Regions from separate parts of the Pseudoalteromonas sp. S554 genome, predicted to be linked through region 2. Evidence: predicted binding sites of a transcription regulator. Region 2 holds the regulator's gene; the other holds the start of a gene.
What was found. Region 2 encodes LexA, which represses DNA repair genes until DNA is damaged. Its sites were predicted from a motif close to TACTGTATNNNNATACAGTA; they were not measured.

Region 1: the regulator LexA is predicted to act here: its motif matches at 3,580-3,599, upstream of CWB65_RS07700 (SulA-like leucine-rich domain-containing protein).

Annotation. Positions count from the first base shown of each region.
Region 1 covers NZ_PNDV01000032.1:43,945-59,600, forward strand. The annotation lists gene CWB65_RS07670 (M48 family metallopeptidase) at 156-842, shown strand; tRNA gene CWB65_RS07675 (tRNA-Tyr) at 937-1,021, opposite strand; tRNA gene CWB65_RS07680 (tRNA-Tyr) at 1,071-1,155, opposite strand; gene CWB65_RS07685 (VC2046/SO_2500 family protein) at 1,268-1,789, shown strand; gene CWB65_RS07690 (DUF6172 family protein) at 1,985-2,287, shown strand; gene CWB65_RS07695 (YchJ family protein) at 2,603-3,082, opposite strand; gene CWB65_RS07700 (SulA-like leucine-rich domain-containing protein) at 3,112-3,555, opposite strand; gene CWB65_RS07705 (tetratricopeptide repeat protein) at 3,844-4,299, opposite strand; gene CWB65_RS07710 (NCS2 family permease) at 4,419-5,711, shown strand; gene CWB65_RS07715 (hypothetical protein) at 5,861-6,619, opposite strand; gene cysB (HTH-type transcriptional regulator CysB) at 6,911-7,888, shown strand; gene CWB65_RS07725 (L-serine ammonia-lyase) at 7,952-9,328, opposite strand; gene CWB65_RS07730 (NUDIX hydrolase) at 9,430-10,005, opposite strand; gene pabB (aminodeoxychorismate synthase component I) at 10,008-11,357, opposite strand; gene CWB65_RS07740 (fumarate hydratase) at 11,527-13,053, shown strand; gene CWB65_RS07745 (Leu/Phe/Val dehydrogenase) at 13,479-14,519, shown strand; gene CWB65_RS07750 (CatA-like O-acetyltransferase) at 14,652-15,290, shown strand; gene CWB65_RS07755 (M90 family metallopeptidase) at 15,394-15,656, shown strand, end outside.
Region 2 covers NZ_PNDV01000012.1:7,737-23,392, forward strand. The annotation lists gene CWB65_RS04170 (SRPBCC family protein) at 1-624, shown strand, start outside; gene CWB65_RS04175 (hypothetical protein) at 668-1,261, shown strand; gene CWB65_RS04180 (hypothetical protein) at 1,263-1,637, opposite strand; gene CWB65_RS04185 (tellurite resistance TerB family protein) at 1,737-2,183, shown strand; gene CWB65_RS04190 (NADPH-dependent FMN reductase) at 2,195-2,761, opposite strand; gene CWB65_RS04195 (LysR family transcriptional regulator) at 2,881-3,774, shown strand; gene CWB65_RS04200 (hypothetical protein) at 3,883-4,254, opposite strand; gene CWB65_RS04205 (S41 family peptidase) at 4,254-5,870, opposite strand; gene CWB65_RS04210 (endonuclease) at 6,017-6,670, opposite strand; gene CWB65_RS04215 (hypothetical protein) at 6,733-7,431, opposite strand; gene CWB65_RS04220 (hypothetical protein) at 7,678-8,058, shown strand; gene CWB65_RS04225 (PaaI family thioesterase) at 8,060-8,503, opposite strand; gene lexA (transcriptional repressor LexA) at 8,680-9,297, shown strand; gene coxB (cytochrome c oxidase subunit II) at 9,736-10,878, shown strand; gene ctaD (cytochrome c oxidase subunit I) at 10,878-12,470, shown strand; gene CWB65_RS04245 (cytochrome c oxidase assembly protein) at 12,470-13,000, shown strand; gene CWB65_RS04250 (cytochrome c oxidase subunit 3) at 13,036-13,911, shown strand; gene CWB65_RS20205 (DUF2909 domain-containing protein) at 13,811-14,122, opposite strand; gene CWB65_RS04260 (SURF1 family protein) at 14,137-14,877, shown strand; gene CWB65_RS04265 (redox-active disulfide-containing membrane protein) at 14,867-15,361, shown strand; gene CWB65_RS04270 (COX15/CtaA family protein) at 15,384-15,656, shown strand, end outside.

The DNA.
Region 1 (15,656 bases), on a different contig from region 2:
AAGTTATTATTTTTTATATTTATTTTATGCAAACTGATAGAAAAATATTTTGCTATTATATGAATGACACAGATGATAACCAACATGGGGTTACATCAAATTAGCATATAAATATTTGTAGTGAATACTTAAAATTAGGTTAATGAGAAAAAGTAGTGTTTGATTACCAGCTAAAAAAAAGTAAACGAAGAAAAACAGTCGCTATAAAGGTACATGATCAAGCTGTTACTGTATATGCTCCCCATTATGTTGCCCAAAAACAAATCGATAGTTGGTTACTTGAAAAGCAGCCCTGGATTGAAGCACAATTAAAAAAGCAGCTTAATGCAGTCGATATTAAGCAGTATCCCCTTATCCATAATAAAATTAAGATATTTTCTGACTGGGTTAAATTAAGTTTTTTAGAAAGCTCATTATCTGATATTCAAGAACACAATAATGTTTTGTTAGTAACACACTCTACTAGAGTAAAAAATTACAATGGTAAATACGAAAGTTTGATTAAACAGTATTTAGAAGAGAAGTTGGCGGCGTATATTGAAATGCGTATTAACTATTATTGCAAAATAATGAAAGAAGAATTGCCTCAAAAATTAAGTATTGCCATATATAAGCGCCGTTGGGGGAGTTGCAACAGCAGGCGAGAACTAACTTTTAATTTACACCTAATAGGGGCTCCTCATGCCGTGATTGATTATGTAATTGTGCATGAACTTGCTCATTTGCAGTATTTAAACCACAGTAAGGACTTTTGGGCTAGAGTAGAGGCATTTTTTCCTGATCATAAAATTGCATCAGATTGGCTAAAAGCAAACGGAACAAGTTTACAGTGGGTGTTTTAAGCTAATTTGAATATAGGAATATAGGAATATAGGAATATAGGAATATAGGAATATAGGAATATAGGAATATAGAAATATAGAAATATAGAAGAAGTGGTGGAGGGAGCTGGATTCGAACCAGCGAAGGCTGAGCCGTCAGATTTACAGTCTGATCCCTTTGGCCGCTCGGGAACCCCTCCACACTATTTTTGTTACATTTGGCCCCACTTAACTTAGCGGTAAGAAAAGTGGTGGAGGGAGCTGGATTCGAACCAGCGAAGGCTGAGCCGTCAGATTTACAGTCTGATCCCTTTGGCCGCTCGGGAACCCCTCCAATGCAACGGCGCTGATAATAGCAAAATGTGCCTTTAAGTAAAGAAAAAAGCTAAAGAAAATTTAAATAAAGCCGATAAATATTCATTACTCATTCCAATCGGCTAAAGTCTATGCAAATCGATGATTTGTTAATCACAGAGCAGCAATTAAGTACTCGGTTAAACCAAAGTGTACATGCAGACCGCCGTGGTGAATTTTCATTGCTGTTAGCAATGCTTTCACAAGATGCTTTAGATTTTAGTCAATTTCATTTACCTAAAAGTGAAATTGAAGATAACACAACTCAAGAAGCGCAGTTAAGAGAGCAATTAGGAGCAGGACCAAAGCAGCCATTAGCACCCAGTGAATTTAATATGCTAATTGGGCAGTTTAATGCACAGCGTTTGTCTTTGGTTGGTGAAAATAAAGGCATGGCCGATATAAAGTTAAATCAGTGTTTAAACCCTGAGCCCTTTTCGATTAGAGATGATGTAAACCACATACCCCTACCCATTATAGATAATTGTGAACTTGCTGTGCGAAGACGTTTACAAAAAGACGAAATAGATAATCCAAAAATGGATGTCGCAGGCTTTTATGACGTTCTAACAGACGTAAATCAGCGTGAACCATTACATTTGACGATGGCATAATTTATGATTTCATCAAATAGTGTCTAGTTACACTACCCATCACTGATTAAATTTTACGACTGCACCAAATCCGAATTGACTAAAAATTGATTTAATGTAAAAAAAGCATCCAAAAATTAAATGCAATTGCTATAATGGCTACAAATGGTATGACATGAATGCCGTTATCATTAAACCAAGGTAATTAGGAACGTAATGAAGAAAACATTCACGCTAAATCACGAGAAAATCAAATACCCTCGTATGGTTGATGCTGCAAAGCATGAAGTGAAAAAATATTTGAAAAGAGAGCGCAACAAAACTCTACCAGAAGATGCAGATTATTGGGCATTTGACTGTAAGTTTGGTAAAACGGTTGAAGATGCGCAAGTGGTTCATGTAGCTGAAATCAGCAACTGTATTAGCGATATTGAAAAGCAAGAATTGATGTCTTTTTACTTAGAAATATTGGCAAAACCTGCACAGCGTCAACAGCTAGACCTTGATAACGACGAGTAATAATTAGCGTTTGTGCATATCAAATTATTTAAATGGGCCATTGGCCCATTTTTTATGCCTATAGATTACCTTCAAGCTTTTTTCTTTTGAGCTAGCTCAAAGTATTTTACATCGTTTTAGGGCTTCAACTGTTGAATTGTTATTAACACTACTTTTTCCTTCAATATTAACCACTTAATTAATAGTGGTAGTACTAAACCTAAAAGGTTATAAAGGGAGTTGTGTTTAATAAATTTACGAAGCTATGCATTAAATGTGAGTATTTAATTAGCAACGGAGTGAAATAAATAATGTACTTCACTTAAAAAGAGGGGATTACGCGCTATGGCATTTTTTGTATTTTTTTGCGCTGCCACAAGGGCAATCATCATTCCTGCCAACTTTTATATCAGCGACCGGAAATATAATACCATCGAGATATCGCCACTGGTGTTGCTCTTTTATAAATTGAGAGCGCTCATGTAACACACAATATAGGTTTTGATAAAAATAGGTAGCTTTAAACTCAACGACCCCTTTATTTTCATCGCTGTTTGTTTCAATAACAGATAAGCTTACAAATCGACAACTGGTCGCAAATTCTTTAATTTCATTTACAGGGTTTTCAGCTTGCTTTTCACTTGCATATGTTTGGTATACGTATTTAGCATTTTTTTGTACGTAAGCTGTATACCTAGAGCGCATTAACTGCTCGGGTGTTTCTGCTTGTTTATCACCTAATAGCAGTGGTTCACAGCAATCTTCGTAATTTTTTTGGTTTCCACAAAAGCAAGTGTTGTTATTTAAATAATTCATAATTGTTACATAAGATTTAAAACATCATTTTAGCAAGCTTGCTGTATGTAAGGTATATCAAGTACGTCAGAATTTTTAATAAAACAGTATAACTTTGTTTTTGTGTTACTTAAGTTAAGCGATAAGTTGCTCAATAACTGATTGTTTAACATATCAGTCCATGTAATGACCGCTGCAAAGTTACCATTATGCAGTGCGCTACGCAGTACATATTCTAAATTTACTAAATGTTTTTGCCTAATGACTAATAGTTTACTTGTGTCTATTGAACATGAATCAAGCAAAGCTTTACTAGGAACATGATCTGGTGCGATTAATAAAGTCCAAGCATTTAAACTATTATACTGGTGTAGCACCTTTAACAGCTCAAACGTTGCCGATATATCATCTTCAATTTGAATCACGTTAACACAATCAGATAGTTCGTCTTGTTGATAGCTTTTTACTGTTCTTACGGTTATTGGCTGTAACATATCATCTCGCTCACTGGGTTTATATACAGTACATGTATACAGTAGTTTATACAGTGTTATGGCGCAAGTGTTTTTTTGCTATTTTTTTATACAAATTTATATTCTATTTTTAAGGATGTGTATTTTAATGTTTATACTGTTGATATTTATCGCTTTTATTTAAATTGGAATGTTAGTGGGTGAGTGTTTTTTATATAGGTTGAAAAGGTTTGCTTACGTTTTTTATAAATTTAAATTATAGCTCTGTACTGTATACAGTACTTTTACGAGCTAAGTTTCGGGCTTTTACTAAGGGGCAGGGGGGATTAAATGGGCATATTGTAATTGATGAATTTGTTCATATAAACTGGCTGCATAACATTGGGCATCCTTAAAACGCTTTGTTTCTATATATTTTCTTAAATCAGCAAGCGCAACTGTAGCTGGCTCATGACCCTGGCTACTCGATAAGCTAAGCCAAGCAACTCCATGAAATACACTTTGTGGAACACCTTGGCCTTTTACAAAAAACAAGCCTAAATAAAATTGCCCTCGGTGATCACCAGACATTGCCGATAAACGCATCCACTTTGCAGCTAAAGCAGGCTGGTTATTTTTTAAATAATATAGCGCCTTATTCAGCGTACTTTGTTGAGAGCTATCATTTTCAGGTGACGAATTAGTATCGCCTGGTTGTGTCACAAAAGACAAAATATTGTCTAATTGTTGTTCTAAATCATAACCTGTTGGTGTGGTTTTTATCATATGCTGTCATTCGGTATAGTTAACTACTTCAATAGTTTAGTATATCGCAAGGTAAAATGTCCTGAAAAATATACTTTTTATGATAAAATCTCGCTACTTTTTATTGTTGTAAGTTCATTATGTTAGAAGCTTTATTTAAAATTAACGAAAATGGGTCCACGGTTCGACGAGAATGCATCGCCGGAATGACTACTTTTATCACAATGGTTTACATTGTATTCGTGAACCCTGCGATGTTAGCAGAAGCGGGAATGGATCAAGGTGCTGCTTTTGTTGCTACTTGTATTGCTGCTGCAATAGGTTGTTTTATTATGGGGTTATGGGCCAATTACCCATTAGCTTTAGCACCTGGCATGGGGTTAAACGCCTTTTTTACGTATGGCGTTGTATTAGGTATGGGATACACCTGGGAAGCTGCGTTGGGCGCAGTATTTATGTCGGGTTGTATATTTTTATTATTAAGTTTATTTAAGGTTAGAGAATGGATAATAAATGCCATTCCATTAGTGTTAAAACGGGCCATTGCGACAGGCATAGGTGCATTTTTAGCCCTAATAGCCCTTAAAAACTCAGGCATTATTGTGGCTAGCCCCGCTACATTTGTGCAGCTGGGTGACATAACATCTGCGGGACCGTTACTGGCTATATTTAGCTTTTTTATTATTGCGGCATTGTTATATCGTGATTTTAAAAGTGGAGTGTTGATCAGTATTTTATTGGTTACTGCTATCTCACTTGGTTTAGGTTTAGTTGAATACCAGGGAATTATTGCTGCACCGCCTTCAATTTTACCTACTTTTATGCAGTTGGATTTTGCTGCTGCTTTAGAACTTTCAATGCTTAGTGTTATTTTTGCATTTTTGTTTGTCGATTTGTTTGACACGTCAGGTACTCTTGTAGCTGTAACGCAAAAGGCTGGTCTTGCAGATGAAAAAGGAAACATGCCACGCTTAGGACGTGCACTCAGTGCCGATAGCTCAGCCACCATTGCAGGTGCAATGTTAGGTACCTCAACAACCACATCTTATATAGAGTCAGTTGCGGGTGTATCTGTTGGTGGGCGTACAGGTTTAACTGCAGTGGTAGTTGGTTGCTGCTTTTTGCTAATGATGTTCTTTGCACCGTTAGCTAATATGGTACCAGCTTATGCAACAGCGGGCGCAATCTTATATGTTGCTGTACTTATGCTACAAAACCTAAAGTTTGTGGACTGGGACGATATGACTGACGCTATTCCAGTAGCCGTTGTGCTGTTAATGACGCCGCTTACGTTTTCAATTGCGCATGGTATTGCGCTTGGTTTTATTTCATATACGGCGGTTAAGTTGCTTTGTGGTAAACGCAGTGAAATAACAATTAGTGTATGGATATTAACCGTGTTATTTATTGTTAAATTCGCGTTTTTATCATAAATAACAAAGTTTTGTTTTGATATATAACTACCAGCGACGTTATGTGATTTATCCCTGTTGGGGAAGCTAAACTCTCGGTTATAAAATTTAATGCTAAAAAAGCCCATACATAGTATGGGCTTTTTTTATTATTCAGTGGAAAGCTGCTGTTACCATTTCTTTTTTGGAGCAAACAGTACATCTAAATCGTCTTGTTCTTGCTCGTTTTTCTTTTTTAGGGCGCTTGCGTTAGATGCTTTTAGCTCGACGCTAATTTCCTCTAAGTAACGTTCCACTTCTTGGCGTTTAGCATTTACATATTCGTCTGAATAAGGCACTGCACTAAGCGTTGCGTAGGCTTTTTCAAAATATTGTCTAGCAGAGCCAACCATACTCGCAGAACGTGCCGAAATACCGCGTTTAATTTGGCTTTCTATATTTATTTTAAGCTGCAATTTCTCAAGTAGTTTGTCTTCGCCTGTAAATACTTGGCTATTAACACGGCCCTTAGTGTGTTCAGAACGAAGGATCACACGTAATTTTTTAATCCCTTGAATTAGCGCAACAAGCTGTTTGTCGTTACTTGGTAATGCTAATGACTCACTACTGGTTCCTTGCACCGGGTTAGAGAGATGCTGTTTCATTTCTTCTAAACGGCTCTTTAGCGCTTTTGAGGTTGGCGAATGCGTAACCATTGTTTTGAGTGCTTCGGCAATTCTGCTTTGTAGAACCCTAATAACGTTTTCAGATAGCGGAATATTAGCCTGGTTCATTAATGCTTCTTCAGTTTCTTCAATGATCGCCTTTTGTTTTGTGAGTTCTTTTCGGCGCTCATTTTCTTGTTTTTCTTTGTGTTGCTGAACAGCACTTACCCAAAGTGCAATCACAACCAAAGCAACTATAAGGACAATTATAATAGACACGATCATGGTGTAATTCTCGGATTCATAACCTAATTTTTTAATATTACATTAAATATAAGCCATCGGGGTAGTTTTGCGCGAATTAACTTCAAATTAGGTAAATTAACTGTCGTTAAATATAAGGACTATGAGATTAATTCGTCTAATCTTGGCTACCTCAAGTATATTTATTATGCTAGCCTTGAGCACCACTTCGATAAATGCACGCTATAAGCTTAATCAACGCTACCGGTAAAACTGATCTAGCTTTATAGAATTGCCTTTATTTATAATAAATTACAACGTAAAAATGCAACCATGAAATTACAACAACTCAGATACATAGTAGAAGTACAAAATCATAAATTAAATGTTTCAGCAACGGCTGAGAGTTTATTTACCTCACAGCCTGGTATTTCTAAACAAGTACGTATGTTAGAAGATGAGTTAGGTGTTCAAATTTTTGGGCGAAGTGGCAAGCATTTAACGCATGTAACTAGTGCCGGTGAAGATATTATAAATATCTCGCGTGAGATACTTTCAAAGGTAGAAGGTATAAAAGCAGTAGCTAACGAGCACACATTACCAGACCAAGGTAAGCTCAATATAGCAACAACGCACACTCAAGCACGTTATGCTTTACCTAGTGTGATTCAGGGGTTTATGAAAAAATACCCTGCAGTATCATTGCATATGCACCAAGGTACACCGCAACAAATATCTGATGCCGCAGCAAGGGGCGATGCCGATTTTGCCATTGCAACTGAAGCGCTTCATTTATACTCTGATTTAGTTATGTTGCCTTGTTATCATTGGAATCGCAGTATTGTTGTTGCAAAGGATCATCCCCTTGCTAAAAAAGCCAATAGTTTAACGGTAGCAGATATTGCCGAATACCCGCTAATTACTTATGTATTTGGTTTTACGGGTCGCTCTGAATTAGACAAAGCATTTAGCGCCCATGGGTTAGAGCCGCATATTGTATTTACGGCGACTGATGCCGATGTAATTAAAACCTATGTTCGTTTAGGGCTTGGCGTAGGGGTAGTGGCTTCAATGGCGATTGATGAAATCACTGATACTGATTTAGTCTGCATTGATGCAAGTCACTTATTTGAAGCTAGCACTACAAAAATTGGCTTTAGAAAAGGCAGCTTTTTACGTACTTATATGTATGACTTTATAGAACGATTTGCGCCGCATTTAACTAAAGAGCGTGTGGAGCGCGCGAGTTTATTACGTAATCAAGATGATGTAGATAAGTTATTTGAAGATATAGAGTTACCTGTAAAGTAGCACTGGGTCTGATAACAAAAACCGACTATTTATTAATAGTCGGTTTTTTTGTTTAAGGTTAGCCTAACACTCAATAATGTTAACGGCTAAACCACCGCGCGCGGTTTCTTTGTATTTTGTTTTCATATCATTACCTGTTTCAAGCATGGTTTTTATTACTTTATCAAGTGATACTTTTTGCTCGCCACTACCACGAATTGCCAATCGAGAAGCATTGATGGCTTTTATAGCCCCCATCGCATTACGTTCAATACAAGGAACTTGCACTAAGCCGCCAACAGGGTCGCACGTTAAACCTAAATTATGCTCCATGCCTATTTCAGCTGCGTTTTCAACTTGTACAACATTGCCACCCACAATTTCAGTTAATGCTCCGGCGGCCATTGAGCACGCTACACCCACTTCGCCTTGGCAGCCCACTTCGGCACCAGAAATAGACGCATTTTTTTTATATAAAATACCAATAGCAGCGGCTGTTAGTAAATAACGCGTGGCAATGTCGCGGTCTACTTCTTTTACAAATGTATGATAGTACATGAGCACAGCGGGTAGAATGCCAGCAGCACCATTAGTAGGAGCTGTTACCACTCGTCCACCGGCGGCATTTTCTTCATTAACGGCAAGTGCAAATAGGTCGACCCAATCCATTGCTCTGAGTGGATCGTTGCTCACTTCGATATTCAGTTTTAAGTATAGGCTGGGTGCACGTCGTTTTACTTTTAAACCGCCAGGTAAAATTCCTTCAGTACGCATTCCGCGCTCAATACAGGCTTTCATTACTTGCCAAATATGAAATAACTCATCTTTTATAGCGTCTTCGGTTCGAAGTGTGCGTTCGTTTTTCATCATCAAGCTAGATACACTCAGGCCTGAGTCTTTACACATTTCAAGTAGCTCTTTTGCGCTACTAAAAGGGTATGGCGCTGGGTTTTCTTCTCTAATATCGAGCGCTGCTTGCTTTTCGTTTTCAAATTCTTCGTCGGTAACAATAAAGCCGCCGCCGATAGAGTAGTACACTTTGCTATAAAGCTTTTCACCATTATTTGAAGCAATAATCTCCATTGCATTAGAGTGCTTTGGGAGCGTTTTACGACGATGAAAAACAATAGCACCTTGCTTAGGAAAGTTGGCTTTGTGTGTTTGGTTTAAATAAATAACTTGTTCTTGCTCGATAGTTAATAAAATATCATCGACTAAATCGGCATCGATTGTTTCTGGGTCATAGCCTGCTAAGCCAAGTACAACAGCTTTGCCAGAACCATGACCTATACCTGTTTGACCTAACGATCCATATAGCTCTACTTTTATATCGGTAACACTTTTTAATAGCTGTTTTTCATGGAGTTCATTAACAAATAAGCGTGATGCGCGCATTGGGCCAACGGTGTGTGATGACGAAGGGCCAATACCAATGCTAAACATATCAAATGCACTGATCATAGTGTGTGTCTCTTATTAATTTACTCAGCCCGAGGCTGCTCTTTGAACGGTCGAGCATAATAACGCGGAATTGTTAGCATGTAACTATTATTAACGAAGATTTAAACTGGTAAGGCTAGTTGTTTTGTAAAGTTTTTTATAATGCTAGCAGTTGCTCCCCAAAGTAACCCATGGGGGGTAACAAACCCCTGCAGTGTGATTTCTTTACCAAAACGTTGAAATGGCAAAGGTTGCCAGTTAGCTTCAGTACTTAATTCATCTAAGGAGAGTAAAAAGCTAGCCTGTACTTCATTGTGATCGTTTACCCACTGCGTATTTTTATTCAAAACACATACGTAGGGACGAATACTAAACCCAGTTAAGGTGGAGTACTCTGGTAAATTGCCAAGGATATTTACATCTTTGTGCGCAATGTTTAATTCTTCTTTCAATTCACGTAGTGCCGTTGTGCGAAGCGTTTTGTCACTTGCCTCAAATTTACCACCGGGTAAGCAAATTTCACCTGGGTGATGATGCAAATAAGTAGGGCGCTTACAAAGTAAAATATGTGCATGCCCAGCTACATCTATAATGGGCAGCATAACGGCACTGGCGCGTTTAATTCGAGAGTCTTTTATTTGATTTGGCGCAGCGGTTGGGCTTAATTGAAAGCGGGTTTTAATAAAGTCACTATTCAAGATCACCTACTCTTTAATAAAGGTAAAATTTTATTTACCTTATCGTAAGTCTCTTGGTATTCCAATTCGACTTTAGAATCAGCGACAATTCCGCCTCCGGCCCAACAGTAAATATGCTGCTCATAACAAACTAAAGTTCGAATAGTAATACTGGTATCCATATTACCGCAGGCACTTAAATAACCTATAGAGCCACAGTAAACACTGCGCTGATGAGGTTCTAGTTCCTCTATAATTTCCATCGCGCGTATTTTGGGTGCTCCAGTAATAGACCCCCCAGGAAAAGCGGCCTCGAGTTGATCAACGGCTGTTTTATTAATATCAAGTTCGGCGGTCACTGTACTTACTAAATGGTGTACGGCCGGAAAACTTTCAATTGCAAATAAAGAAGGCACTTTAACGCTGCCGGGTTTGGCTACTTTACCTAAGTCGTTACGAAGTAAATCTACAATCATCACGTTTTCTGCGCGATCTTTGGATGAGTTTGCAAGTTTTAACGCTTGTGCACTATCTTCGTAGGCGTCAGCTTTACGTGCAAGTGTCCCTTTTATTGGTTTAGTTTCTACAATATTGTTTAGGATCGATATAAAGCGCTCAGGCGAAATTGACAAAATAGCGCCTGCAGGATGATTAATAAAACTTGAAAAAGGCGCTTTATTAGCTTCGCGTAATTTAACATACGCTGACCAAGGATCACCGCTATATTGTGCTTTAAAGCGCTGCGCTAGATTAATTTGATAACAATCACCGCTTTTTAAATAGTCTTCAATTACAGCAAACTTTTTGGCGTATTGGGTTTGGCTCATATTAGAAAACCACTCAGACGTTAACTCAAACTTTGCGTCAATCGGAGTTGATGCTAGATATTTCTCGTAAAGCGAGCGTCTTTCAACATGTGGCTGTGAAACATAAAACCACGCATTTTGCTGTCTATCAAAAATGAGTGCATCTAAATAAAGGCCTACAGCCATTTGCGGTAAGTGTATATCTTGCTCTGCTATGGTTGGCATTTTTTCAATTATACGACCCAAGTCATAGCCGAAATAACCTAACCAACCTCCATTAAAGGGCAAGTCAAAAGGTGCTTTTGTGTTACTGAGTTTGCGCAAATGGGTATTCATTATCTCAAAACAGGTTAGCTCACTTGGCTCGCCATTGAATAATGTTTTGTTATCGCTCACTTCAAGCAAGTGTTCAGGTTCTATGGAAATTATGTCGTAGCGACTATTTACATGGTCGCTATTAGCAGAGTCGAGCAGTATGGCATGAGGCAGATGAGAAAAATGCGAAAATACATCAATACAATTTTGTGTTATTGATAATTTTATACAATTATTTTTATTGTTTAGCATTTACTACCCCTATAAGAACTGGCTCCAAACGGGCTGGGAGGGTATCATAAGTCAAATTTTTTTGGCAGCGTTTAGTATAAAATCAACGTTGTAATTAAAACAGTACAAACCACCGTCACCGGTTTGGTATAGATTACGCTTAAGCGTAAAGCTAACTTAAGGAACCATTATGAGTACAATCCGTCAGCAAGACTTTATTGATAGCATTGAAGATGCATTGCAATATATTTCGTTCTACCATCCACTTGATTTTGTTCAAGCATTAGAGAAAGCTTACAATAAAGAACAAAGTAAAGCTGCTAAAGATGCTATTGCGCAAATTTTAATTAACTCGCGTATGTCGGCTGAAGGCAAGCGTCCGCTTTGTCAAGATACAGGTATTATTACGTGTTTTGTAAAAGTGGGTATGGATGTTAAGTGGGATAAAACAGACTTAACAGTTCAACAAATGGTTGATGAAGGTACTCGCCGTGCGTATTTGAATCCAGACAACCCGCTTCGTGCTTCTATTGTTGCAGACCCTGCTGGTACTCGTAAAAACACAAAAGATAATACCCCTTCGGTTGTTCACATCGACTTGGTAGCTGGTGGCGAAGTAGAAGTCATGGTTGCAGCAAAAGGTGGCGGCTCTGAAAACAAAAGTAAAATGGTTATGTTAAACCCTTCAGACGATGTTGCTGCCTGGGTAGAAAAAACACTGCCTACAATGGGTGCTGGTTGGTGTCCACCAGGCATGCTGGGTATAGGTATTGGTGGCACAGCAGAAAAAGCTGCAGTAATGGCTAAAGAGTCATTGATGGATCCGGTTGATATCCATGAGCTTATGGAGCGTGGGGCGGAAACTACAGAAGAAAAGCTTCGTCTAGAAATATTCGAACGTGCAAACAAACTAGGTATTGGTGCACAAGGCCTGGGCGGGTTAACAACGGTTGTTGATATTAAAATTAAAACCGCTCCTACCCATGCAGCATCAAAACCAGTGGTGATGATCCCTAATTGTGCAGCAACTCGTCACGTGCACTTTACTTTGGATGGTTCAGGTCCTGCTGATTTAAAAGCGCCTAAGCTTGAGGATTGGCCTGAAGTGACTTTTGAAGTAGGTGAGGGGACACGTCGTGTAAATTTAGACACGCTGACGAAAGATGATGTTCAAGAATGGAAAATGGGTGAAACCGTTTTACTTTCAGGCACCATTTTAACTGGCCGTGATGCTGCGCATAAACGTTTGCAAGACATGATCAACTCTGGTGAAGGCTTACCTGAAGGCGTTGATTTTGATAATAAATTTATATACTACGTTGGCCCTGTAGACGCTGTTGGTGATGAAGCGGTGGGCCCAGCAGGCCCAACTACAGCAACACGTATGGATAAATTTACCGATATGATGCTAGAAAAAACTGGCATTGTAGGCATGATTGGTAAAGCAGAGCGCGGCCCTGCAACGGTTGAATCAATCAAAGAGCATAAATCTGTTTACTTGATGGCTGTAGGTGGTGCTGCGTATTTAGTATCTAAAGCGATTAAAAAAGCGCGTGTAGTTGCGTTTGAAGATTTAGGTATGGAAGCGATTTACGAGTTTGAAGTTGAAGACATGCCTGTAACGGTTGCAGTAGATAGCGAAGGTGCCAATGCACATACGCAGGGTCCTGCGATTTGGAAGGCAAAAATTGCTGAGCTTGATAGCAAATTAAAGTAATTGTTATCTTTGTTTATGAAGCGAGCCATGTGCTCGCTTTTTTATTTTAAAATCATCAATATTGAATGAAAACTGATCTTACCAGTTGTGTGGTAATTGTTTATATAAATATAAATCACTAAATAACAATTGCTTGCGTGTTAATGGTGGATGTATTAAAAACTTTACGGAAAAATCAATGGTTACGCTAACGTAAACGTAAAGAGGTGTACCCTTGTGTTATTTTAGTTTTAATGTCTATTTTTGTAATTTATTTTAAATTTTTTATTTGTTAATAAGTTATAAGTTGATTATTTAATTTAATCACTTGGTGTTTGTTAGCTTTATCATCTTGATGTGTGGCGAACACTATCTTGAAGTGGTAAAGTCTCGACAATTTCCAGCGCGTACACCCTCTCACGGGTCAATTTTTCGGAGTATTTTAAGTGGCTGTGTTTAATCAAGTTGAATTTGATAACCATGAACAAGTAGTCTTTTGTTCTGACAAAGAGTCAGGTTTAAAAGCAATTATTGCTGTGCATAGTACCAAGTTGGGGCCTGCTGTTGGTGGGTGTAGAATGTGGGATTACGCTAAAGATGAAGACGCAGTGTATGATGTTTTGCGTTTATCAAAAGGGATGACTTACAAAAATGCGGTTGCGCGCCTTCCTTTTGGTGGTGGAAAGTCTGTCATTATTGGTAACGCCAAAGAAATTAAATCGGAACAACTTTTTCGTGCATTTGGTCGCCAATTAGAGCGTTTAAATGGTAGCTATTACTCAGCAGAAGACGTCAATATTACCTGTGCCGACGTTGCTTTAATGAACAAAGAAACAAATTACGTTCTTGGCCTTGAAGGCAAAAGTGGAAACCCATCTCCCTTTACTGCATACGGTACTTTTTTAGGTATTAAAGCTGCACTGCAGCATCAACGCGGCCATCAAGACTTCTCGGGCATAAAAGTAGCTGTACAAGGTTTAGGGGCTGTTGCTTACGGCTTGTGTCAGCACTTAGCTGATGCAGGTGCTAAGTTGTTTGTGACAGATATAAACCAGGTTGCAATTGATCGTGTTGTTAACGATTTTGGTGCAACAGCGGTTGGTATTGATGACATTTATGACTTAGATGTAGATGTGTATGCACCCTGTGCATTAGGCGCAACCATAAACGATGACACTATACCTCGTATTAAAGCAACCATTATTGCTGGTTGTGCTAATAATCAGTTAGCACAATCACGCCATGGTGAAATTATTCGTGAAAAAGGCATTTTGTATGCGCCAGATTACGTTATAAACGCAGGGGGTATTATTAATGTTTATTACGAAACTGCGCCAGAAGGTTATACCGTTGAGGCCTCTAATAAACACGTTGAGGGTATTTTTAATACGCTAACAGAAATTTTTGCTCGCAGCGAAAAAGAGCAAAAATCGACGCACTTAATTGCAGATGAGCTTGCTCAAGAAATAATACAAAATGGCCTTTAGATTTATATTTAGGTCTTGAAGAAAGGGGACGCATTTGCGTCCCCTTTTTTGTTATTAATGCTATTTTTATGAAACAACGTTACACTTTATTTTTAATTAAGTGTGGTATGTATAATGACGTCAACTTCGAATATGCAGCCTATCGACTTTGATAGCTGGCCTCGTAAACAACATTTTGAACTATTTAAAAATTTTATCCAGCCATACTTTAATGTGTGTGTTCAGCTAAACGCACAAACACTGTTTGATTACTGTAAGGCTCAAAATATATCGTTTTTTCAAGCCTATGTTTATTGCACACTAAAAGCTTGCTTCGCTTATGAACCAATTATGTTACGAATTATAGAATCCAAGCCCTGGTTACTTACAAGCATCCGTGCAAGTGTTGTTGAACTTGATGAAGACGAGTGCTTTGTATTTAGTTATTTTGATTATTTGGGCTCTTTCAAAGAGTTCTCAGCCAATAGCGAAAAAGTAAGTAAACAATCTAAGTCAAACTCACTATTTAGCGACGCATTTGCCAATACAGAGGGGCAAGCTGATTTAATTCATATATCTGTTTTACCATGGCTTAACTTTAGCGCTTTTTCACATGCATTTAGCGAAGGGCAAAGTTTAGGGATCCCTAAATTTGTATTTGGTCAATACGACAAAGAAGCTGGCACGATGCCACTATCTGTTGACGTACATCACTCTTTAATGGATGGCCTCCACGTTGCGCGCTTTGTGAAGGTGTTACAAGCTGAGTGTGATCATTTTAAATGTAAATGACGGTAGTAAAAAAAGTATTTTAAAATCTATAGTAACCACAGCAGTTGAAAATTCATCCCGGTGAACATATTTATAAAGGCATATATATGTTAAGGGTATTGCCATGATAAATGGACTATTAATTGGTGTTTTAGTGTTATTTGTGGCGATACTTTGGCAATGGCCTTCTATTCAAGCCTCCCTTTGGCGCAATAAGTATCAACGTATGGGTTTAAGCTCTCAACAAAAAGATATCTTACTGCGCTGTATGCCTATTTACCGAAAGATGACGGATGCTGATAGAGCCAAACTTGAGAGACATATTGTTTGGTTTTTAAATGAAAAGCGCTTTATTGGCTGCGATGGATTAAAACTCACACCTGCCAT
Region 2 (15,656 bases):
AAAAACGCTAACCGGCCTTTACTTTCAATCGCTTTGCTTCCTGTGTTGCTCTCACCTATTGAGGTAAATTATTTAAATTTATCAAAAACGTACGAAGTCACCAACTCTATAATTATTGAAGCGCCTATAAATCGTGTATGGCAGCAGCTTGCAAATGTAAGCACCATAGAGCCACAAGAATTGCCATTTTCGCTTACCCAGTTAATCGGTGTACCTAAACCTTTAGAGGCAAATATGAATGCTACGGGTGTTGGTGCAATTAGAACCAGTAAATGGCAAAAAGGGGTTATATTTAAAGAAGTTATTACTGATTGGCAGCCAAATAAACAGATGCTTTATAGGTTTGACATAGACCCTGATGCTATTCCCGATGATGCACTCGATAAACATGTAAAACTAGGCGGCGAATACTTTTCACCTCTTTACGGTGGGTATGCGTTAAGTGAAGATAAAAGCGGCAATACCATTTTAACTTTAAAAACGACCGTGCAAGATAATACAAATTTTGGTGTTTATTCGCGAATATGGGGTGAGGTAATTTTTCAAGACTTCCATTATTCACTTTTAACATTAATGAAAAACAGAGCAGAAAAGCCACTTGTCGCAGCTATTTCCTATTATTAACTTAAACCGCTATGGTATTAAAAAACTATTATAAGAGTACTTTATGAAATTATTAACGGTAGCAACGTTATTACTTGCTTCATCAGCCGCTATTGCGCGCCCTGCGCCTTTGGTATCTATACCGACACACGATGCATTTTTTAATAATATAGCTGCGCATTGTGGTAAGGCGTTTGAGGGCAAAGTAAGTGTAGATAACGCAAAAGGCCCAAGCTCATTTGATAATAAAAAATTAGTTATGCATGTACGTAAATGTACTGATAGCGAGCTACAAGTGCCATTTCATGTGGGTGATGATGCATCGCGTACGTGGATCATTACTAAAACGGGCAGTGGTTTGAGCTTAAAGCATGATCATCGCCATAAAGATGGCACTGACGACGCTTCTACTATGTATGGCGGTCATACACTTGATGCGGGTTTTGCACAAATGCAGTCTTTCCCGGCCGATCAATACTCTAAAGAATTATTTGTAGCACAAGGCATTGAACAGTCGGCAGGTAATACATGGCAAATGCATATTTATCCTGAGGTATTTACGTATCGGTTAATTCGCCAAGGGCGCGAGTTTAAGGTGGACTTTGATTTAACTAAACCTATTACGCCACCAGCAGCGCCTTGGGGCTACGAAAAATAAACTATTTTTCTTTTTTCTCGGGTGTTTCACATTGTAGTAAAACGTTTAATGGTGGTTGATAAGCGCGTGGTTTAGTAGGAAAACGTTCGTACTCTTGCACGCCTTCAAGCACTTTTAACATAAAGGTTCTGCCGCGGCATAGCCTGTCTGCGTGGCGCAGTAAAAACATACTTTGATTAGCAAAGTGTTTGTAATCGTCTGATTGTATTTCTATTTTATAATTGTCTTCGCCAATTTTTGTTTGGTAATAATGCACTTTATTATCAAAGTCATATGATTTTTCTTTTTCGATAGTTTCGGCAAATACAGTGCCAATGCTCGAAAGGGCTACCAGTGCGCTGCCAATTACTAAGCGCGGTGCATTTAATCCTTTCATAAAAATGTATCCTTTAATTTGCGAACTTAATACCCATTAATTACTCATACAAGTTCAATTTCTTTATATACAGTCTAACACCCAAAAAGGGATAACGTGATGTTCAAACAAATAAAACAGCTTTTTGCAGTATTCGATGATCAAGAGCCAAGTATAGAGCCACACGATTTAAAAACAGCTGTGGCTGCATTACTTATTGAAGTAATGCGCGCCGACACTAAGCTTGACCATAATGAACAACACACCCTGACTGTAACCTTAAAAAAGTATTTTAATTTAACAGATTCTGAGGTTGAAGAACTCACTACCAATGCAGCAAGTAGTTTAGATGGTGCAATTGATTACTTTCAGTTTTCAAAACAGATTAATGAGCATTGCAGTGCGGCAGAGCGAATAGAGATAATAGAATTGCTGTGGCGTTTAGCCTACGCAGACGGTGAAATAGACCCACAAGAAGAGTACGTAATACGTAAAATAGCGGGTCTATTATATGTAACGCATGTTGATTTTATCGCCGCAAAAATAGCGGCGACAAAGCAAAAGTAAAGCGTATAAGGTTACTTTAATTTGCTTGCAACACTGACTAATTGATGAGCAAGCGAAGATACTTTATCAGCTATTTCTGGGTCGCTAATTTGGCCATTGTCATCAAAAACAGAAAACGCAGACGGTACAGCAAGTTGGTCGGCAAGCACTAACGAACCAATGCCGCTTAAAATATCACGTACGTGGTTTAAACCGCGTAAACCTCCTAATCCACCCGGTGAAGTAGCAAATAAGGCCACAACTTTATTACGAAACGCCGGTACTGCACCTTGCTCAGTGCGTGACGCCCAATCTATAGCGTTTTTCAATGGCGCAGTGATCGAGCCGTTATACTCTGGGCTTGCCAGTAAAATACCATCTGCAGAGCGAAGTTTGTCTTTTAAACGTTGTGCATCAGCGGGTGTGCCTTGTGCTTCAATATCTTCGTTAAATAGTGGAATATCTAACTCGTTTAACTGAATAACTTCTACTTCAGCACCTGTTTGCAGAGCAAAACGTGCTGCTTCATTAATAAGTTTTTGATTAAAGCTTTCTTTACGTAAGCTGCCCGCAAGCGCAATAATTTTTGGTGCTGACATGAGTTTGGCCTTTTTATGTTTTAAGTTACATACCTAATGTAGCAAACTTTTACTTGTAGAAAACCCAAATAAACGCAACACTTATGTGCATATATGCACACAAGTTAAAGGCAGAGCGCATGGCAATTAAATTTGATGACTGGCAAGACGTAAAAGTGGCCTTTGAAGTGGCGCGGCTTGGCACACTTACAGCTGCAGCAGAGGCACTTAATGTGCACCACAGCACTGTGTTAAGACGAATTAACAGCCTTGAAAAAAACCTAGATACCCGCTTGTTTCATCGCCATGCTCGTGGTTACAAGGTAACTGAAATTGGCGCTAAATTATTTGCGACAGCGCAAACTATAGATACCTCGCTCGAACAGCTACATAACGATATTGCCGCTGCCGACAGTACTTTACGCGGAAGTTTATTACTTACTACGGTGAGTGGGTTTATTGATGTTATGGGTGATGTATGTGAGCAATTTCAGGCATTACACCCACAAGTGCAGCTTGAAGTTATTTTGGAGCAAAAACGCTTGCGGCTCGATCACGGGCAAGCACATATTGCGCTTCGTGCAGGCCCTAAACCTGATGAGGGTGACTACATTGCTCAGCACTTAGCAAAGCTTACATCGGGTTTATATGCTAACAAACGCTACATTACAAGGCATGGCATGCCTAAATCACTAGATGATTTATTGCAGCATAATTTTGTATCAGGAGTGGCGGGATATAATGCGCGCGTACCTTATTTTGCTTGGGCAGACGAAAACATTCCTGCATCGCAAATCAAATTACGTGTATCAGAAACTGCCGAGGCCACGCGCGCGATTATAAAAGGCTTAGGCATTGGTGGTTTACAACATGATGTAGCAGCGCAATATAGCGATTTGGTCCCTGTGCTACATAGTGAATTAAATTGGCCCACAGATGTGTGGTTAGTGACCCACCATTTAGTGCATCGCACCGCGAAAGTACAAGCTTTTGCAGGCTTATTAAAGGCGCATTTTAATAAACTTGCTAAGTAAAAAAATTGAAGGGCTCCCGATCGAGTTATTTTTTGGCAATTAGCATTTAAACAGTTTTACAATGAAAAGGCGTACAACAAGTTGTTGTACGCCTTTTTTGTTTTTAAATTACTGTGCTTTACAACTTACGTTTTTAAGCTCAATAGTGAGATCTTTTTTAGGGTAATACAGCACGCATTGCTCGCCAATAATTTGCAAAACAAACTTTTCTGACTTGATATTATGCGCGCCCATAATGGGCATACCATTGGGATCTTTACTTGTACCATGGCTTAGTAAAAGCTCACTGCGTTTGGTAAAAACGGTGTCGGCCAGTGTAACAAGCGTACCGCCTTTAGCTTTTATTATTGCCTGTTGCAGCACAGTTATAACGCCTGGGTTAACCTCTGTTAATAGCGCAGGCTTTGCAACGGCATTACTCATACTATTACACCCTCCTATACTTATTAATACAGTGAGTACCGCCAGTAACTTTACCATTATTGCTCCTTAGACAACGTAGGCCATGTAAGGTCCATGTTACCGCGGGTAAGATCATTTGGTGCGTTTAAAGGCTGCAGTCTTTCGCTCGTAGCAGCAAAGCTTGGTACATCTACTTTACTATTAGCGACCGTTGTTGTGATTGGGCACTCGCCGTTATTATCTATATGAAAAAGTGCTGTAGATAGTAACCTTTCGTTGCTATCACCAAGTTGATTATCAAAGTCATCACTAACAACACACCCTTGTACATCGGCATTAAATTGTGGTGTTGGTGTTGGGGTAAAGCCTGCGGCATATTCGCCAAAGCCTTTACTGTTAACGCCACTAAATTGAATGGTGTAGTAGGTTGTTCCACAGTTGTGTGTAGGCGTGAATCCGTATGGTTTACCACAGGTTGTATCGCCAATAAGTACCACCTCTGCATCTATTCCTTTTAAGCCATTAATAAATGCTTCAGAGGCTGAACAGGTACCTGATGTACTTAGTACATATACCTTAGATAAGTTTAAATCAGGTAATTTATCGCCAGTACTAAAAAACGTTGAGTAATCTATTTCTTCGTCAATAAATGGAAATGGAGAATCGACAGGCTGTTTATCATTTTGTTGCGTTTGATAGTAAAAGCGGTTTTGTACATTGGCACTTCCTGCCACCATATACGCTAGCTGCGCAGACAGCGCTAATAAACCACCGCCGTTGTATCTAAAATCAATAACTAGTTCGTCTACGTTATCGGTTCTAAATTTATTTACTGCATCAATTAGGCCCTCTTGGGCAATACCTATATGGCTATTAAACTGCATATAACCAACGCGCGTGTTATTGCTTGTTACAATCGTTTTTACATTTTGAACAGGCGTTTGCTCAATGTTACCCGCTGTGACGTTAAATGTTTTTTCCGTGCCGTCGTTACTGCGAACAACAATTGTATGCGAATCACCGTTGGTTGGGCTAAATAAGCCTTCGTTTAAAGTATCAATCCCGGCTTGGGTATTGGTATTAATACTTACGCCATCCACTTCAAGTACGGTATCGCCTCGTTGAAAGCCAATTTGGCTAGCTGGTGAGTCATCTTCAAGGTAAGCAACACGTAAAATTCTATCGGCTGAATCACCAATAAATGCCCAGTTAATACCATAACCAGAGGTAACGCCCGATTGTGCTTCTTGGAAGTAATCTTCAGAGGGTTCTGAAAAATGAAAGTTATCTTTTTTAGCGCCTGAATCGGTTAGCTCTTCGGTTTTTAGTTGAGCAAAATAGTCAGCGACGGTATCGAACGATTCAGGGTCGTTATCGGCTATTTCGTCATACCACAGGTATGTTTCGTCGCTCCATGAGCGAAGCCATAGTTTTTCGTATAAGGCTGAACCAGCTTGGTCAGGGTAAGGCTCATTATTATTAAACGGGTCGTTACCTGTACGTGGGTTTTCGCAAAAGTTTTTGAGTTCGTCTGAAGGTTCAAATACACCGGCAGTCCATGTCGGTGTGCTACTTGTAGGTGGCGTGACAGGCGCTGGTGTAGTGTTGCTACCTCCGCCTCCACCACAACCTGTTAAAGCAAAAACTGAGAGCGCGCTAATAATTGCAAGCGATAGAGTGTTGTTTTTAAACATATTCGGTACTTCCTGTAAATAAGTTGTTTAAAATACTACAACACCTGATTATTTATTCAACGTTTTGCTTTTTCTTTATGTAAATAATTGTGTCATTTTTTATTGGTAAAGCAGTATTTTAAGTTCGCTTATTAGCGGGAATATCATTACATTTTTTGTATAGTGCTTTTTAGTGCTAGGTCTTGCTTTTGCCACGCATTAAAAAGTTTTTGTTGTTGTTTTGAAATTTTTAAACCATAGGTTTTTTGCATGTAAGCATAGGCGTCGGCAATTTTTTTACGGGCATAAAATGGTGGCTCAACAACACGTTGCTTAAAGTTTACTTTTACATCGCATTGGCCGTATTGAGTCGCGGCTCCACCTAGCATGCCAAAACGATAATTAGAGCGGTCAGCATTTATTTCGCCAATTGCGGGGGCTAAGTTATTTATATCAGCTTCCATTTTTCGAAATTTTTCGCTGACTTTACGGCAGTTTTTCCGCCCACCATTTTGCCAACATTGTAGTTGATGCCCAAACTCCCATGCCGATACAATATGCTCCCATTCAATACGTAAAGCGCGCTGGTTTACTTTGCCTGAGCGGGTAAATGTATTACGAGGTACATAGCCACAACCCGTTGGATCTGGCACTAGTTTTTTACCTTGTTTTTTAATATCACAACCGCAATACAGGCTTTTTGCATTGTGCGGTAGCGTTTTTATTAAGTGCTTTTTAGCAGTAGAGAAGCGAGTAAAGTCTTTACTTGATACCGAAAAACAGACACAGCAAGCCAGTAAGGCCAAAATCAATCGGGTCATATCCATCACATACGTGAACTACAGGAGTCCCTAGTTTACTGGCTCAACAGGCAAACATAAACTTATTTAAATCTGCGTTTAATTCTTATGTTTTGTAATAGCAGTAAAAAGCCAGTTAAACAAAAACAGACACTGGTTGCAGCAAAGCTAATTAATAGAGGATTATTAAAGTTTTCACGTTCATCGTAATCCATAATATGCAGCATCCAAAAAAAATCGAAAATTCGCCACAGTGTGCTGCGCACAGTAATCACTTTGCCTGTATCTGATGACAAATAGAGTGTGGTACTAAATGTATCGTTAAATTGTACTTTCCATACATCTTTTTTATAACCGCTTTCTCTTGGTCCTAAACCTAATAAAGTGGTACTTACTGGTTGAGCATTAATAAGTAAATGCGCGTGTGCATTAGTAATTATTTGCTGTTTATTGGGGGCTTTAAATGGTTGCCCAGTCATGCCATTAAAACTTTGAGGGTTGCCTTCACTGGTTACAGTTATAAGTGGGGTAGATAAAAAATGTGCAAAGGTTATTTTAGTCGGATTAGTGACTTGCGAAACAATATTATCAATTGATGCCACGTAATCGCTGCTTTTAAAGGGGTTAACTAGGGTGCGTGTTGCTAGGTGTTTACCATGTACTTTTTCAAGCGGAATAGCGCTCATAACCAAACCGCCAAGCAACCAAGCTAGTATTTGTATTCCTAATAAATAGCCCAACCATTTATGAAGTTTACGTGCTGGTTTAAAAACTTTTTTCATGTGTGTTTATCTTATTATTTTTACAAGACATTTTACGCGATGGTTGAGCAAGGTGAGTGCGACAAAATGTCGCACTAGTGCATTAAAATAGCGTTTCAGCACAATAGCGCCAATTGTAAGCAGCAATCGCACTCTAAAATAAGAGTATTACCATATAAAACGTCTATTTATAGGGTGTTGATTTGGTATAAAGGTAAAACTGCGTTAAAGTTTGCATGGTAACCATTAGAGGATAAATACGAGACAATGTCGGAAATTCAATTTTTAAATGTAGATCTAGAGCTTGAGTCAAAACAAGATATTAGTGTGCTGGTGGCCGACCTAAAAAAAGTCGCAACGATTTTACATTATGACAAAGACGAATACCGTCAATTAGCACGTATTGAGGTAGCTGGCGATGTAAAATCACCAGACAAAGCAATAAACCATATATGTGAGCTTATTGAGTCATGTTCACGCAATGCATTAAAGCAATGGTTAAGCTGCTCACGTAGAACATTTGATATAGGGTTTGAGTCAGGCACGTCGCCAAAGTGTTTTAATCAAGCTTTACATGCAGATACACTGCTGCGTATATCTGCTATTGGCGCGGGTATGGAAATAACAATTTACCCTATCGAAAAATAACTTACGTCTTTCGCTCAACAACGGCTGCGGTCATTTTTGATACGCAGCACAGCTCGTTGCGGCTGTTTGTGATTTTTATTTCCCAAACAGAGCTTCGTTTTCCAATATGAAATGCGCGTGCTGTTGCCGTTAATGTACCATTGCGAGAAGCCTTTAAATGGCTTGCACTTATTTCTTGCCCAACACAGTAAAACTTTGTGAAATCAACCACAAAATTAGCAGCATAGCTAGCTACGGTTTCGGCGAGTACAACGTTTGCGCCGCCATGAACCATGCCAATAGGGTTATGGTGTGCAGGGATTGCAGGCATGGTTGCTACTAGATAATCGTCGCCTATCTCTGTTATTTCTATTCCCATGGTTTTCATTAGCGTCCCTTGGCCATTAATGCCTTCGTCCAATTGTTTACACAATGCTAATGTAATGGGTTGATGCCAAATACTCATATAGATTCCTTTAAATTTAATGCAGCAAGTTACTATTTTTATAGGCTATTTTAGAAAGCCCCTAAAATGTACACGTAAGGAAGTAATTTGGCTATTTGAACGGATAATTTAAATTTGCGATTTTTATTTAACTGTATATACTCACAGTTAAATGTACTGTATGGAAAACCAGTTGTATGCGCCCATTAACTAAACGCCAAGCTCAAATACTCGAATTAATTAAAGTGTTTATTAAAGACACTGGTATGCCGCCTACACGTGCCGAAATAGCACAAACGTTAGGGTTTAAAAGTGCAAATGCCGCTGAGGAACATTTAAAAGCCCTTGCCAAAAAAGGGGTGATTAAAATGAAACCTGGCGCAAGCCGTGGAATTCAACTTGTTGAAGAAGAGGAGCCAGAACAATTAGGTTTACCGCTTATTGGCCGAGTTGCGGCAGGTTCCCCTATTTTGGCGCAAGAACATGTTGAAAGCCACTGTAAAATTGACCCATTAATGTTTAAACCAGCTGCCGACTTTTTACTGCGCGTAAACGGTATGAGTATGAAAGATATAGGCATTATGGATGGCGATTTACTTGCTGTGCATAAAACACAAGTGGCTGAAAATGGTCAAGTTGTGGTTGCCCGTGTTGATGACGATGTAACCGTAAAACGCATTGAAAAAGCGGGTCGCCAGGTGTTGCTTCATGCTGAAAATGACGAGTTTGCACCAATTAAGGTCGATCTTGAAACTGAGTCGTTCAACATTGAAGGCTTAGCAGTGGGTGTAATTCGTAACGCGGACTGGGTGTAATTCGTAACGCGGACTGGATGTAGTTCTTTCTTATTTTATAAAAAGCGCACTTTTTTGGTGCGTTTTTTTATTTTTAAAATTTTGTTTGTTTTTTATTCACACTCTTTCATTTCATCCTTAGCCCTTACCACCTCTCGATTTGAGCCATTTTCTTCTACGTTCAACTAAGCCAACTCTCTACTTTTTATATATTTATTGTTTGTTTTTAATACAAAAAACTTGCATGGTGGTTAAATATTAACTAATTGTTAATAAGCTGACGCTGGCAATACTCATCGCTTTTAAGTTTTGAGCACACACAATAAACTTTTGCTAGCGCAGTGAATGCCAATTTTTATAAATAAAACGGCATTAATAAAAAAATAAAAATAACGAATTGGCGTTTAAGCCGTATGCCTCTTCGCTTTGCACTAGCAACAGCATCAAAGGAGTCGTCACATGGGTAAACTTAGTTGTACCTTGTGGCTTATATTGTGTGTTTTTCCGCAGTTAGCCTTGGCAAATAGCCAATTTAATATGCGTAAAGGCGTTACAGATATAAGTGAAAATGTTTACGAATTACACATGACCATATTTTTTATATGTTGTGTGATTGGGATAATAGTGTTTGCCATTATGCTTTGGGCACTCATTCATCATCGCAAATCTAAAGGAGCGGTTCCCGCTCAATTCCACGAAAGCACCAAAGTAGAAATTCTTTGGACCGCCATTCCATTTGTTATTTTAATTGCTATGGCAGTGCCAGCTACAAAAACGTTAATAGCGATGGAAGATGCCAGTAAAGCCGACTTAACAATTAAAGTTACAGGTTCACAGTGGAAATGGCATTATGAATATATGGGAGAAGATGTAGAGTTTTACTCAATGCTTGCAACTCCTCAGGATGAAATAACTAATTTAGCTGATAAAAACCCAAATTATCTACTTGAGGTAGACAAACCCCTCGTACTGCCAATTAATCAAAAAATTCGTTTTTTAATGACCTCAGATGATGTTATCCACTCTTGGTGGGTACCAGACTTTGCCGTTAAAAAAGATGCCAACCCAGGCTTTATTAACGAAACATGGACCAACATAAACGAAGAAGGCATTTACCGAGGTCAGTGTGCCGAGCTGTGCGGTAAAGATCACGGGTTTATGCCCGTTGTGGTAGAGGCCAAATCTGAGGCTGACTTTAAAGTATGGTTGGCCGATGCTAAACAAGCTAAGCAACAAGCAGCTTTAGCTGATGCCGCTTTACTTGATCAAACATTACCTAAAGAAGAGCTAATGGAGCTGGGCGCTCAAGTATACTTGGCAAGTTGTGCAGCATGTCATCAACCTACGGGGTTAGGGCTACCGGGCGTATTTCCGGCTCTTAAAGGCAGCCCAATTGTACTTGGCGATATAAAAGGTCATATAGACATACTTATTCATGGGAGCCCAGGCACGGCAATGCAATCATTTGCCAAGCAGTTATCTATAAAACAATTGGCTGCGGTTATTACTTACAAGCGAAATGCATGGGGTAACGATACCGGTGATGTTATTCAGCCTAGTGAGATTCAAGCAGCACTTGATGCCGACGTGGAGGCTAACTAATGAGTAGCATAGCAGAACAACCAAACGCCAATGAAGCGCATCATGCTCATCATCCAGCTAAAGGCTTTAAGCGCTGGCTTTATACAACAAATCATAAAGATATTGGCAGTTTATATTTAATATTTTCGTTGACCATGTTTTTAATTGGTGGCGCCATGGCTATGGTGATCAGGGCCGAATTATTTCAGCCAGGGTTGCAGTTGGTCGATCCCCACTTTTTTAATCAAATGACTACAGTTCATGGTTTAATAATGGTGTTTGGCGCCGTTATGCCTGCCTTTACGGGATTAGCCAATTGGATGATACCGTTAATGATAGGTGCGCCAGATATGGCATTACCTAGAATGAATAACTGGAGCTTTTGGATCTTACCTTTCGCATTCTTAATTTTGCTTGCTTCTTTATTTATGCCTGGAGGAGGTCCTGCTTTTGGCTGGACCTTCTATGCTCCGCTTTCAACCACATACAGTAACGACAATACTGCCTTGTTTGTATTTGCGGTGCACATAATGGGTATTAGCTCAATTATGGGTGCTATTAATGTGGTTGTGACTATAGTTAATTTGCGTGCACCTGGCATGACGTGGATGAAACTCCCCCTGTTTGTATGGACATGGCTAATAACGGCATTTTTACTCATTGCTGTTATGCCCGTTTTGGCAGGGGCGGTGACCATGGTTTTAACCGATAAATATTTTGCGACTAGCTTTTTTGACGCTGCCGGCGGTGGCGATCCGGTGATGTTCCAGCATATATTTTGGTTTTTTGGTCACCCCGAAGTTTACATCATGATTTTGCCAGCGTTTGGTATCATTTCAACCATAGTGCCTACTTTTTCGCGTAAAAAGCTATTTGGCTATGCATCTATGGTTTATGCAACGTCATCTATAGCATTGTTAAGCTTTATTGTGTGGGCGCATCACATGTTTACCACCGGTATGCCGGTAGCTGCAGAGCTATTTTTTATGTACTCCACAATGCTGATATCGGTACCTACCGGCGTTAAAGTATTTAATTGGGTAGCCACCATGTGGCGCGGTTCTATTAGCTTTGAAGTCCCTATGATGTTCAGTATTGCTTTTATAGTGCTGTTCACATTAGGTGGTTTTTCAGGGTTGATGCTTGCTATTACTCCCGCTGATTTTCAATACCACGACACTTATTTTGTAGTGGCTCATTTTCATTATGTGTTAGTGACAGGGGCGGTATTTTCAATCATGGCCGGTGCTTATTACTGGCTGCCAAAATGGACTGGCAATATGTTTAATATCACGCTGGCTAAGTGGCATTTTTGGTTGTCGTTAGTCAGTGTAAATGTGCTGTTTTTTCCAATGCATTTTGTGGGTTTGGCTGGTATGCCTCGTCGTATTCCTGATTATGCACTGCAATTTGCAGACTTCAACGCAATTATAAGTATTGGTGGTTTTGCATTTGGTTTATCTCAGCTGTTGTTTGTAGTGGTTGTTTTTAAATGTGCAAGAGGCGGCGAAAAAGTCCCTGCAAAAGTATGGGATGGCGCTGAAGGGTTAGAGTGGGAAGTTGAATCCCCTGCGCCTTACCATACCTTTTCAACACCACCGGAAATTAAATAATGACCCACGCACCGCTCCTTAAACGCTTGATTATTATCAGTATAGGTATGTTTGCGTTTGCGTTTGCCTTAGTGCCGTTATACGACGTGTTTTGTGACTTAACCGGGCTAAATGGTAAGCCATCGTTAGAGCAAGCGCAGCAAAGTAGCGTGATTGAGCAAACAAGGGACGTTAGCGTGAGTTTTACAACTCATGCACAAAGCGGTGCATCTTTTGAGGTGAAATCAAAAGAGTACAGTGTGGTTGTGAAACCCGGAGAAATGCGAGAAGTCGTTTTTAGCGCAAAAAATAGTAGTGAACTCGATAAAGTTATGCAGGCAGTACCGTCTGTTTCACCAGGCAAAGCGGCAAAATATTTACACAAAATGGCCTGCTTTTGCTTTGATCAACAACCCCTAAAAGCGGGGGAAGAGCTCGAATTTAAATTGCTTTTTTATGTTGATACAGCGCTTCCAAGTGATGTTGAAGAGCTAACTTTGTCTTACACCGTATTTGATATTAGTGAGCAACTAGTTGCCAGTAATAACTAGCAACAAACACTAGTGCGAAACTAGGAGCAAGTAAAATGAATCAAGAACATGAGCATTATTACGTACCAGAGCAAAGCCCGTGGCCCATTGTAGGAGCGGTTGCGTTGTTTTTTATCGCCGTAGGCGCAGGCTTAACAGTGATGGAAGTTGGCAAGGAAGGGGGGAGCGGTGTTTATTTACTTTATGCCGGTATAGCCGTTCTTTTATATATGTTATTTGGCTGGTTTAAAAATGTTATTCACGAGTCAGGCCAAGGGTTGTACTCAGCACAAATGGATCGTTCTTTTCGACAAGGCATGAGCTGGTTCATTTTTTCTGAGGTTATGTTTTTTATGGCCTTTTTTGGTGCGTTATTTTATGCACGTATGATTTCGGTGCCCTGGTTGGGGGGCGCGGGTAACAATGCTATGACTAATGAAGTGTTGTGGCCTACCTTTGAAGCTATGTGGCCTTTGGTTGTTACACCCTCCGGTGACACAACCCAAGCTATGGGGTGGCAAGGCCTACCATTGATCAATACGTTAATTTTAATCGCTTCATCGGTCACGTTACATTTTGCCCATGTTGCAATGGAAAACAACAAACGTAAACCACTGAAAGTGTTTTTAGGACTTACGGTGTTATTAGGCGTGTGCTTTTTAGCATTGCAAGTAGAGGAATACGTTCATGCATATAATGACTTAAATTTAACATTAGATGCCGGTGTGTACGGTAATACATTCTTTTTGCTTACAGGCTTTCATGGCATGCATGTCACACTCGGAGCCATACTTTTATTTGTCATTTTAATACGAATATTAAAAGGTCATTTTACCAAAGAAAAGCACTTTGCGTTTCAAGCTGCTGCTTGGTATTGGCATTTTGTAGATGTGGTATGGCTGTGTTTATTTGTGTTTGTATATGTGCTGTAACGTTTATGGGCGAGCTATTTGCCTTTATATAACCGAGCTTAACTGCTGCGATTGTGACCAATAATACAACAACCGAAAACAACACTCGGCGTCCTAAAAAGTGAGACATAGGTCGCCCGTTTGTTTTTCCAGACACCATAATAAATAGCGCTCTAAATAAGTTAAAAAGTATAAACATTAACAACAGTACAATAATAATTTTAATAATCACTGAGTTGACCCTTTATGCAAGTAGTTTTAAGGCACAAACAAAAGCTTAGTTCAATAATCACAATTTGTATGGTTGTGGTTGTTGTACTGGTATGTGTGCGCCTAGGTTTTTGGCAATTAGAACGAGGTGAAAAAAAACAGCAACAGCTCACTGCTATTGCTCAAATACAAACTCATGGTGTCATGAGTTGGTCGCAGTTGCTAAATTTACCAAAGCAGTGGAATAAAACCGGTGTACTAGTCGAGCTTAAAGGGACACTTTTAAGCGAACATTACTGGTTGTTAGATAATCAAGTATATAACGGACAAGTGGGTTACGACCTACTCGCCCTGTTAAAACCAAATAATGATATGCGTGCAGTATTGGTTAATTTAGGTTGGGTGAGAGCCCCGCTATCACGGGATATTTTACCTGCAGTAGTTATGCCCCAAGGTGAGTTTACGGTCAAAGCACAAATTAAAGAGAATAACCTCAGTAGTTTTACCCTAGAAGATAAGACCTCGAGTGGTGATTTGCCCAAACGCATTCAATCAATCGACTTAAGCTTTATACAATCACACACTAATTTCCCATTGGTTAACTTTATGGCATATCGCCAAGGTGAGGGTGATGAAATTGCGATACCGCATTACGAAGCGGTTGTAATGAGCCCACAAAAACATAACGCCTATGCGGTGCAGTGGTTTTTAATCGCCTTTGCATGTGTTGTTGTAGCCATTTTTGCGAGTAAAAAAAGGAATAAAAATGAAAAATAAACCCCTTTTATTGTTTGTAACCTGTTGTGCTATCCCTTTGTTTTTAGCCTATAGCGCGCTCAAATTCGATTGGTTACCTAGTGCGGTTACAAATCACGGTGAATTTCTAAATGAAGAGATAAAACTAGAAAACTGGCAACAAAATAATCCTAAACAATGGACGATAGCGCTTAATTATTCGAGTGAGTGCAGTGCGTCATGTAACGAGCAACTTGAGGCGCTTAATAATTTGTATATAGCGCTTGGTAAAAATCAAGGAAAGGTAGATATGGCTGTTATGGGAAGTCCTTCACAAGCTGACTTACCATGGAAAAAAATGGCCCAGCAAGCAAGCTTGACCCCCGCAAGTTTGTATTTAATTGATCATATGGGGCTTGTGGTACTTGAGTACCCATACAAAGCAAAGCCTCAAGAAAACCGCTTAGTTCAAAAAGGGCTATTAAAGGATTTAAAAAAACTACTTAATTATTCTCGTTCAAGCTAATCCGTTTAGTGTGAGGTTAAAGATGTACAAAAATTATAAGAATTGGGTTTTATTGACCGGACTTTTTGCTTTAGTTGTTGTTGCACTGGGTGCATACACTCGTTTGAGTGATGCAGGGCTGGGTTGCCCAGATTGGCCCGGGTGTTATGGCTTTTTAACGGTTCCTAAACATGAAGCTGATATTGCTTTAGCAACACAAAGCTACCCTGATATGGTGTTTGAAAAAGCAAAAGCCTGGAAAGAAATGATTCATAGGTATTTTGCGGGCACCTTAGGATTGATGATTTTAGCGCTG